2 regions of the Saccharibacillus sp. WB 17 genome follow, and region 1 is predicted to be linked to the other one. Evidence: riboswitches for the same ligand, from Rfam matches in the RefSeq annotation. Region 1 holds a riboswitch; the other holds the start of a gene.
What was found. A riboswitch is a leader RNA that binds a small molecule or an ion and turns the genes downstream of it on or off. The one in region 1 is predicted to bind cyclic di-AMP.

Region 1 (4,706 bases):
CGGGCAGGGAGAACGAGACGCCGCGCAGCAGGGCGGGGCGGTCCGCGTCGTAGCGAAACGATACGTGTTCGAATCGAATGGTTCCCCGCAGCGTCTCCACCAGCCGCCCGCGGTTCAAATTGCGGTCTTCCGGCGCGTCAAGCGACCGTTCGAAGCGGTCGTAAGCCAATCGGTCGAGCCGGTAATTGACGTAGATCACGTTGAAAATCGCGATGGGCGAATACACTTTGTCGATCAGCAGCAGCAGCGCCAGCACCGTTCCGATCGTCGACTCGCCGGCGGCGATCTGCCGAATGCCGAGCGCCAGCACGACGATTTTGACACCGATGATCAGCAGCTCGAACAAGGCGAAAAAAGATTCGTGGACCATGCGGATCTGCACGTTTTTGCGTACGATGTCGTCGGTAATGCCGGTCAGCTTGCGGATCTCGTCCGGATAGCGGCGGTTCAGGCGGAATACGACCAGCTCCATGAAGCCGCGCACGGAATACCGGGACAGGCTCTCCTGGCTCGCCAGCAGCGAAGCCTTGATGGAATACAGGAAGCGCAGCAGCAGGCGGGTCAACAAGAACACGACCGCGTAACCGGCCGCGATGACGAGCATGATACCGGGACTGTAAAAGCCGATGAACAGAAGGCTGAACAGCAGCGTCGGCAGCAGCTCGTGCAGGATACGCAGGTAAAAGCCGTACACGATGCCCGCTCCGGCCTGCGCTCCGTTCTCGATGCTCTGGATCAGCTCGCCCGTGCCCAGATCGCGATAGGCGCGGTAATCCATGTTCGAGAGGCGGGCGAGCGCCAGCAGCTTGAGCTTCTCGGTGAGGCCGCGCGGCAGCTGCGTCTGCGGGTACTCCGCCGCGTAGTTCAGCAGGGCGCACGCGCCGAGCAGCACGCCGTAGAGCAGCAGCAGGCTGCCTAACTCGCCGAGACCGGAGGGGAGCGAGATCCGGTCGATCAGTCGTTGAAACGTATGAATGCCGTAAGCCGAAGCGAACTGCAGGGCGAAGCCGAGCAGCACGTACAGCACGATTTGTTTTTTGAACAGGGACACGCTATTTTTTAACACACCAAAAACCGCCTTTCAAAAGGGAATGAGTCGCTGCGGACGCAGCAAAAAGAGAAGGTTCCATGCAGCATCGTTGTCGTAAAACCAAGGGATGCGATCAGAGGGCAGAGAACCCCCTTGATAGCCGGTACGCGTTTTGATCCGGCCCGATCCTTAGCTACTTCGAACGATGCGGCAGAACATTCTCCTCGTCACCCCATTTGGAAAGATGGGTCCACTATAGCAAAAAAAGCCCGTTAGGGCAAAACCGAAAAAAAGTTCAAAAAAAGTTCGCAAGAAATGCAACCAAATCGACGGCCTGTCCGTCTATGTAGTATCTGATTAAAAGGAACGGTCCCCGGAGACGATAAAACCCGTTCCCCGGCTCGTGCGCCGGAAGGAACGGGTTAATGGAAGATGTTGATTGAAGCGAATATGGGTGTGATGGATATGAGAGAGTTGATGAAGACGAAGACGTGCGGAGAAAATCAGCTCTGAACCATTTGACCGTAAGACCAGTCGCTTGTTACGCGCTTGGCGGTCACGTAGCGTTTGCCCCAATACGAATTGGACAGGCTTGCGATGCTGACGCCTTTGCTGCTCGAAGAATTGGCAAACTTGCCGTTGCCTACGTAGAAGCCGACGTGCGAAATTCCGCGTCCCGTCGTGTTGAAGAAGACGAGATCCCCTACGCGGAGATTGGACTTGGATACGGTCGTGCCTTGCTGAGCCTGGCTTGCAGCCGTACGGGCCAGCGAAACGCCGAACTTTTTGAAAATATATCGGGTGAATCCGGAACAATCGAAACCTGAGGTCGTCGTGCCGCCGTATTTGTAAGGCGTGCCCGAGACTTGACTTACTGCGGCGTTAAGTGGTGCGGAGCTGGCGGCATATGTACTTGTGGCCCCCGACGTAAACAAAATGGCTGCTCCCAATACGGAAATGACAAGCTTCTTCAAAAATTTTTCCCCCTGATGCCTACGGAGTTAGCTAAGGGCTCGGTGGTAGGAATTTCCCTATACTCCCTCTGAAACAAGAATAATTCACCCGAAATGGTTCCCCCGTTTTCTTGCGTTAAGAAATTCGGCATTTATTAATATTTTGTAACTATTGATACTCTACCTTACTGACTATCGGTTTGTCAAACGCTCCTTTAAAACACAAAAAACTTATCGACATCGCATGATTATAACAGGCTGAAAACGAAACACAAGTGACAAATTTGTAATTATTGCTGGGAAAAACGCACGTATTTGTTACAATTGGCGGTACGGAAGGCTTCGCAAAGCCCGAACGTACAGCGTTGGATATTTCTTTTTCGGCAGTTTCGCCCTGTTCGACAATAGCTGCGCGCAAAAAAGTTTATTTAAAATGTTGGGATTTTATCTCTTGGATTGGTGCTGTTTTACCGATTTATGGTATAGAGGACTCGAGCGGGAGGGCCTGGAGATGAACAACAAAGATATTCAAGATGAGATGGAACGCCAGCGTCGAATTCTCCACCAGTTGGCCGACGAGTACGGTTTCCTCGATCAGCGCGTGCTGATGCAGTCGCAGAAGCTGGACGAATGGTTGAACGAATACGAACGCTACAAAAACGCATGACGGTTCATGTGAAGTTTTTTTATGAAAACGCTTGCCTGCTTACTGCTCTATTCAAGCGCGTAGCCTACGCGCTTTTTTGCGTTTGCCGTTAAATCGCCGTCTTGGCTTTCGGGAGCCCGATCTTTCGGGGTATACTTATAGAAGAAAATACGGGCATACGAGGAGGAAGCCGCATGGCAACGGAAATCGAACGCAAATTTTTGTTGGATCGCACGCCGGAAGAACTGATCGCCGCCGGATCGTTCCAGCGCCGCTCGCAGCAGACGATCGAGCAGACTTACCTGGCGCTGGACGAGCAGCAGGAGGTGCGCGTGCGCAGAATGGTCGACGCCGATACGGGCGAGGTCGAATATACGCATACGTTCAAGCAGGGCAACGGCATGAGCCGCGAAGAGATCGAATACTCCATTACCGAGAGCATCTACGGCCAGCTGTTCCGGGCTTCGGGAGCGGTGCCGCTGACGAAGACCCGGACGACGGGGGAATGGAACGGCTTCACGGTCGAACTGGACCGGTACGAACAGCTTGACCTGACGGTGGCCGAAGTCGAATTCGACTCGCTCGAAGAGGCGCAGGCGTTCTCTCCGCCCGATTGGTTCGGCGAAGATATCAGTTCCAAGCGCGAATACAGCAACAAAAAAGTGTGGAAAGAACTGCAAAACCGCGCTTGAGGCCCGGCCGCTTCGAAAGAGTCGGCGCCGCAGGGCGGCCATATGTTACAATAGAGCCAATTCGTCCGCTTTCCGGCGGACAAATTTACGAAAGAGGTGAGGACTATCACGGTTCAAATTCATGTTCAACAAACGCCTAATCCCAATTCGGTTCGGGTCGGAGCGGATTCCGTCCTGTTCGAAGGTCCGAAAAGCACGTCGGTCAAAGCGGGAGAGCCGAGCGAGCATCCGCTGGCTGCGGCGCTCGTCGAAATCGACGGCGTGGACAACATTTTCGGCATGCGCGACTTCGTAACGGTCAGCAAACTGCCGGACGCGAGCTGGGACGATATCCTGCCCCAGGTCGAAGAAGCGTTCCGACGCGTATATCCATAGGATGCAGGTTTCGCTTGCCGAAGCCTTGATATCCTGATCGACGAACGTCTCCTCCGACGGCATTGGGTTTCGCTTTCGGGTCAGGAGACGTTTTTGTTTAGACCTGTAATGAAGTCAAACAGCCGGCTTCCGGTTATTACAATAGAGAAGACGAAAGTTGGACGAGCATGCGCATCAATAAATACGTGAGCGAGAGCGGGTACTGCTCGCGGCGGGAGACGGACCGGCTGATCGCCGCCGGACGTATCGCGATCAACGGGGAAGCGTGCGCCGCCGGCGCCGACGTGCTTCCCGGCGATACGGTGACGATCGACGGGCTGCCTATTCCGCCCAAGGCGGAGCCGGTGTACCTCGCTCTCAACAAGCCGCGGGGTATCGTATGCACCCATGCTCCGGGCGTGGCCGGGAACATCGCCGATTACATGGACTACCCGGTGCGGATTTTTCCGATAGGCCGGCTCGACAAAGATTCGGAAGGCCTGATCCTGCTGACCAACGACGGGGGCATCGTCAATCGAATGATGCGCGCGGAACACGGTCATGAAAAAGAATACGTCGTGACGGTGGACAAGCCGGTGACCGACGATTTTTTGCTTCGGATGGCCGGCGGCGTGCCGATCATGGACACGGTGACGCTGCCCTGCCGGACTTACCGGATCGGGGAATCGACGTTCGGCATCGTGCTGACGCAGGGATTGAACCGGCAGATTCGCCGCATGTGCAAAGAACTCGGCTTCCGGGTGCTGGAGCTGCGGCGAGAGCGGATCATGAACGTGAGGCTGGACGGCCTGGAGACAGGGCAGCGGCGGAAGCTTGGCGCGCAGGAACTCGGCGAGCTGCTGGCGGCGCTGCAAGAATAGAAGGAGCGGCGAATCTTCGCCGCGATTACAGATGAAGGGGCTGCTTGAGATGTTTGAATTCGACCAGATACCGTTTGCCGCGGAATTCGCGGAAAACCCGGAGCCTAGATGTCCCTGCATTTTGCTGTTGGATACTTCGTATTCGATGAG
Region 2 (4,706 bases), on a different contig from region 1:
ATATAAAACATTCATAAGCACGGCCATCCCTGGCCTGTGTGTACGGCAAGAAACGAAACTGACCTACGTATGCGACCTTCGGGTACCTTGAGCGGTTCGATGTGCGGTTCCAGCCGGCAGCGGAATTTAACGCGATCAAGGTTCCCGGATGTGTTCGAAGTCTGGCCTTTCATGATCCGTCCGTTTGCCCGAGTAGGAAGGCTGTAACAGTCAAAATCGACGAAGCTGGTATCATGAAGTGGTTTTTGACTAAAAACACCCTACGGCTCGATATGTTTTTTATCGACAGGGGGAGCTTTTTTTTTAAGAGATAAATTGCGCTATAATGAAAATAAGATAGTCGGTTCACAATAATGTACGAAAAAGGAGCGGAAACAATGGGAGTTAAACACGGAAGAGATTACGCGGATATTTTGCAGGACTTGACGAAAGCGGTCTCATTGATTCCGGACAGCTATCTGTTTTTCGAGATGGAAGCGGAAGACTGGGAACGGATGGAGGCGCCGGACCGGCTGGAAGTGCATGAAGCGCTGGCCGAAGACCTGTTCTACGCGCTCGGCACTACGCCGTCAATTGAGGTGGGCAGCGCCGTGGTAATCCACGACACGGACCTGCATCGCATCAATATCCTGATCGGCGACAAACAAATGACGTTCGTGGCGTTGGTCTGAACCGCTTCGAAGAACGCGGGAGAGGTCTATGAAGCGGTCTATAATGAAAGAAGCCGTTAAGGAACCGGTATCCTAGCAGACCGGATACGCCGAACATGCCGCCGCGAAGATCTTCGCGGTCGGCAGCTGAACATGGATATCGTCATGGAAAGAATTCGTGCGCCGAAGCGGACGTGCGCCGGCTCTACGAGTCCGCGGGCGGCTGATACACCATACAGTAGAACGGCTTGAGGCCCGAAGGCGTCATCCGTTCGTAGAGATCGGTAATGGCGAAGCCGGCTTTGCGGTAGGCTTTGATGGCGCGCTGGTTCCACGTCAGCACTTCCAGGTCGATCTCCTGGCCCGGAATGCGCCGCAGCGCTTCTTCGGCGACGGCGCGCACGTAAGCCGCCCCTAAGCCGCGTCCGCATAGATCCGGACGCATGCCGATCCCGAGGCGGGTCGTGCCGCCGAGCGGGAAGAGCTGGGCGAACCCGCAGAAAAGTTCGCCCTCATAGACCGACATATACTGCTGTTCGCGCAGCTCGGGATCGCCGAATTCGATCCCGAGCTGTTTGACCTGCTCCCAGGGCATCCACCCGTAGATGTCGTACGGCGGCTCGTACCGCCAACCGCAAATGATTTCCGCTTCCCACTCCGTTAACGGACGAATATCGAACCTCTTCGCGTTCATGTTTCTCACTCCTGTTCAAAAAGGGATCACGAAATGTAAAAAAGGCGTTTAGGCGTCCGGGCGGCGGGTAATATTTCGTAACGACGAAAAAGATCGGCGCGTTTGAAACCTTTTCAGGCGCAGCACCGTTTAAAGGGCAAGAGAAACGGCGGCCGACGCCAAGCAGACATGAAAAAACCGCATCGGATGATTGCAGTCATCCAATACGGCCGTTATATTCATTACGCTCATTCATGAATTCGCATAAAAGCAGTCGAAGAAAAGGTTATTCGGCAACAAAAGAGTTATACGTGTACGTGCTCATTACGCGAGACGCACCGACATAACGTTCGGCATAATAACTAGAGCTCAGGTTGTCGTAACGAACTCCGTTCGAAGACGACGAATGGGCGAATTTGCCGTTGCCTACATAAATGCCCACATGCGAAATGCCTCTGCCCGTCGTGTTGAAGAAGACGAGGTCTCCGGCACGCAGGTCGCTGCGGTCGATCTTGGCTCCGGCGCTGTATTGCGACGAAGATTGACGCGGCAGATCCACGCCGAGTTTGTCGAAGACGTAGCTCGTGAAGCCCGAGCAGTCGAATCCGTTAAGGCTTGTGCCCGCAGTGCGGTATGGCGTTCCAAGTGCTGAATCGATTACGTTGTCCAATTGGGAATCTGCATGTGCGTTTCCTGCGCCCGCTACGCTAAAAGCGATGGCGAGTCCCATTACTGCGGCTGTCAGCTTCTTCTTCAAAGACATTGTACCCCTTCCGTTTTGCCTGCGAGGTTAGCTTAAGGATTCGGTTGAGAAGGTCCCCCTATGACTCCTTCGTTGCGAAGTCAATTCACCCATAACTGGTTCCCCCGCTCCCCGGTGCCGGAATTCGGCTTAGATCTTGGTTTGCACCGAAAAGCTTCGTGTCGGATCGTCGTTGTGTCGATATTTGAAGCAGCTTCTATGGCTTGAAGCAAAGTTTACAAAGTTGTTACTACTCACAAAACACATTGTAGCAAAGGACTTAGCCGTTGGCAAACCTTTATTTAACATTATTTTGGTGCGCGTTTGACGCGGACCTTCCACCAAAAGCAGCAATCCCGCACGGCTGCGCGGTTTTGCGGAAGTTAAAAAAGGTGACATTTGTTTGAATTCAAGTCGTTTCGCTATGGAAAAAACCTCTGAAAAGCGCTTAACCCTACGGTTTATCGAGCCGGTATCCGGGTTTTTTTGTTTTGCTTTCGTCTTTTTATCGGATAGAATAGAAGAAGATGAAGAGTTTTAAGAAAAAAGCATGTGTTTTTGCAAGAATTTGGATGAATTTATTCGCCGAAAGGGGCTCGGATTCCCGTTATGGACCAAAATCAGACAGGTAAAAAACAGCTTGGGCTCAATATCATCAGCAGCAGCCAAAAAAGCAGCAAGCATAAGGGCTTCGGCACGGGCGCCATCAACTTGAACAACGTATCCCCGATCATTATAGACGAAGGCGAAGCGAAGATCGACGTGGGCGCCATGCATGCCAAGAGCAAAGTGGAGCGCGGCATCAAGTTCACGGCCGAACGCGCCGATGCGGAAGGCGGCCGCCGGGTATGGCTCGTCTGGGTCGCGGTGGACAAGACGGAAGAAGGCGGCAGCTACGCGGGAGCGACGGCGTGCGAGATGTGGATCAACAGCGAGACGAAGCGAGGCTTCAAGATTCTCGCCGACCACGTGAACAAGCTCGATTACGCGATCAAGCGGAAGATCATTCTGAACGAGATGGACAACGAAGCGAGAGCGGCGCTCAAGACGCTGCTGACGGCGCACAACGAAGAATGGTGGAACCGTTCGCCGGAAGAACTCAAGCAGGCGTTGGACGTCTAACGGCCGCAATTTTGCGGCAGCGGCAAAAAGCGTCGGTCCCTTGCGGGATCGGCGCTTTTGCTTTTTTATTCTTACGGGCTTCCTCTCCGCTGCACCGTTACACAAAAAACGGTTTGGGCGAATGGGCTTTGTCTTTCACCGAGACGTACGGATGGTCCTTGAGGAAGAACCGCCACGGCTTGGCCGCGTATTCTTCCGCGTAATCGATATTGATGCGCGGTCCGCACAGCAGCTCCAGTGAAGAGGGATCGTCGCCGGCTTCGAGGTAGAGCGGGCTCGTCGGCACCGTCAGGCGGCAGCCGTTGAACGATTTGTCGACGTCGAGCGCCCGGCACAGCTTGCCCGGGCCGCCGGACAGGTCGGACGCTTTTTTGGATTTGATTTTGCGGAAAAAGCGCATGCGGCGTTCGTCTTCTTCGGTCAGCGGCTCCACGGCGCGGATCAGCACGGCCTGCGGATCGTCTTGTGATCCCGTGACGACGTTCAGGCAGTGGTACATGCCGTAGATCAGGTAGACGTAGGCCGTTCCGCCAGCGCCGAACATGATCTCCGTGCGCGGGGTGCGCCGGCCGCCGTAGGCATGGCTGCCTTTGTCTTCGATCCCTCCGTAGCTCTCCGTCTCGATGATCCGGCTGCGGATCTCCCCGAACTCGGTGCGGCGCACCAGAGTCTGGCCCAGCAGCCGCGGAGACGCCTCCAGCGCGGTCGAAGCGAACAGGAACGGAGGCAGCGGGCGGAAAGCGCCCTGCGCCGGGTGCGGCGTGAGTGGCTGCATCGGAATTCCTCCTTTTGGCGGATGATCGGTTGACTGCACCCGCGTTCTTCCCTATTTTAATAAACGTTCGGGGAAGGAGTAAATCCGCATCGAAGCGCAGCGTTCGCGTACCGGCGCCGGAAGTCGGTTTTTTTTGCCCGCAGCCGGTTTGCAGTCGTCGAAAGCACTAGGTCCCCATACCGGAATATGCTATAGTACTATAGAAGAAATCTTCGTTAAACGGATTGGAGCGGAAGCGCTATGCCAGGCATGAGCCGCGTCCTGATTACGATTGTCAGCAAGCAGGACGAAGAGACGGTGAAGCAGACGCTCGCCGGACAGCTTTTTCAAAAAGACAACGCCTTGTACGTCCGCTACGAAGAACCCGGCGCGAACGGCAGTCCGGGCAGTGTGCGAACGCTGGTCAAGGTCACGGAGGAAGAATTGAAAGTCATCCGCCACGGCGAGGTCGAATCGGAGCAGTCCTTCCGCCTAGGAAGCAGCCTGCCTGGTTTTTACCGTTCGCCTTACGCGCGTTTTGCGCTTGTTACCCATACCCGGGACCTGCGCGTGCGCATGCAAGGCGCTGCGGGAGAGATCCATTGGGCGTACGAGCTGGAAGTGCACGACGCCATCTCGGGCCATTTTGCCGTTAGCTTAACCATACAGGAGGAAGTCAACCGATATGACGATTAACCCGCTACAACAGCTTGAAGATACCGTGAAACAGGCCGTCGCCCAGGCGATCGCCAAAGCCGGCCTCGT

Region 2: linked by a shared signal. The riboswitch ahead of FTE24_RS02585 (C40 family peptidase) and the one ahead of FTE24_RS16475 (C40 family peptidase) in region 1 are both predicted to bind cyclic di-AMP.

The regions. Positions count from the first base shown of each region.
Region 1 is NZ_VPFK02000029.1:150,314-155,019, reverse strand. It holds gene FTE24_RS16480 (ATP-binding cassette domain-containing protein) at 1-1,066, opposite strand, end outside; gene FTE24_RS16475 (C40 family peptidase) at 1,534-2,004, opposite strand; cyclic di-AMP (ydaO/yuaA leader) riboswitch at 2,006-2,144, opposite strand; gene FTE24_RS16470 (aspartyl-phosphate phosphatase Spo0E family protein) at 2,495-2,650, shown strand; gene FTE24_RS16465 (CYTH domain-containing protein) at 2,824-3,321, shown strand; gene FTE24_RS16460 (NifU N-terminal domain-containing protein) at 3,418-3,696, shown strand; gene FTE24_RS16455 (pseudouridine synthase) at 3,864-4,556, shown strand; gene FTE24_RS16450 (vWA domain-containing protein) at 4,606-4,706, shown strand, end outside.
Region 2 is NZ_VPFK02000009.1:14,659-19,364, reverse strand. It holds gene FTE24_RS02595 (hypothetical protein) at 378-671, shown strand; gene FTE24_RS02590 (GNAT family N-acetyltransferase) at 856-1,344, opposite strand; gene FTE24_RS02585 (C40 family peptidase) at 1,610-2,080, opposite strand; cyclic di-AMP (ydaO/yuaA leader) riboswitch at 2,088-2,226, opposite strand; gene FTE24_RS02580 (YwhD family protein) at 2,675-3,187, shown strand; gene FTE24_RS02575 (DNA-3-methyladenine glycosylase) at 3,285-3,962, opposite strand; gene FTE24_RS02570 (DUF1934 domain-containing protein) at 4,203-4,637, shown strand; gene argS (arginine--tRNA ligase) at 4,627-4,706, shown strand, end outside.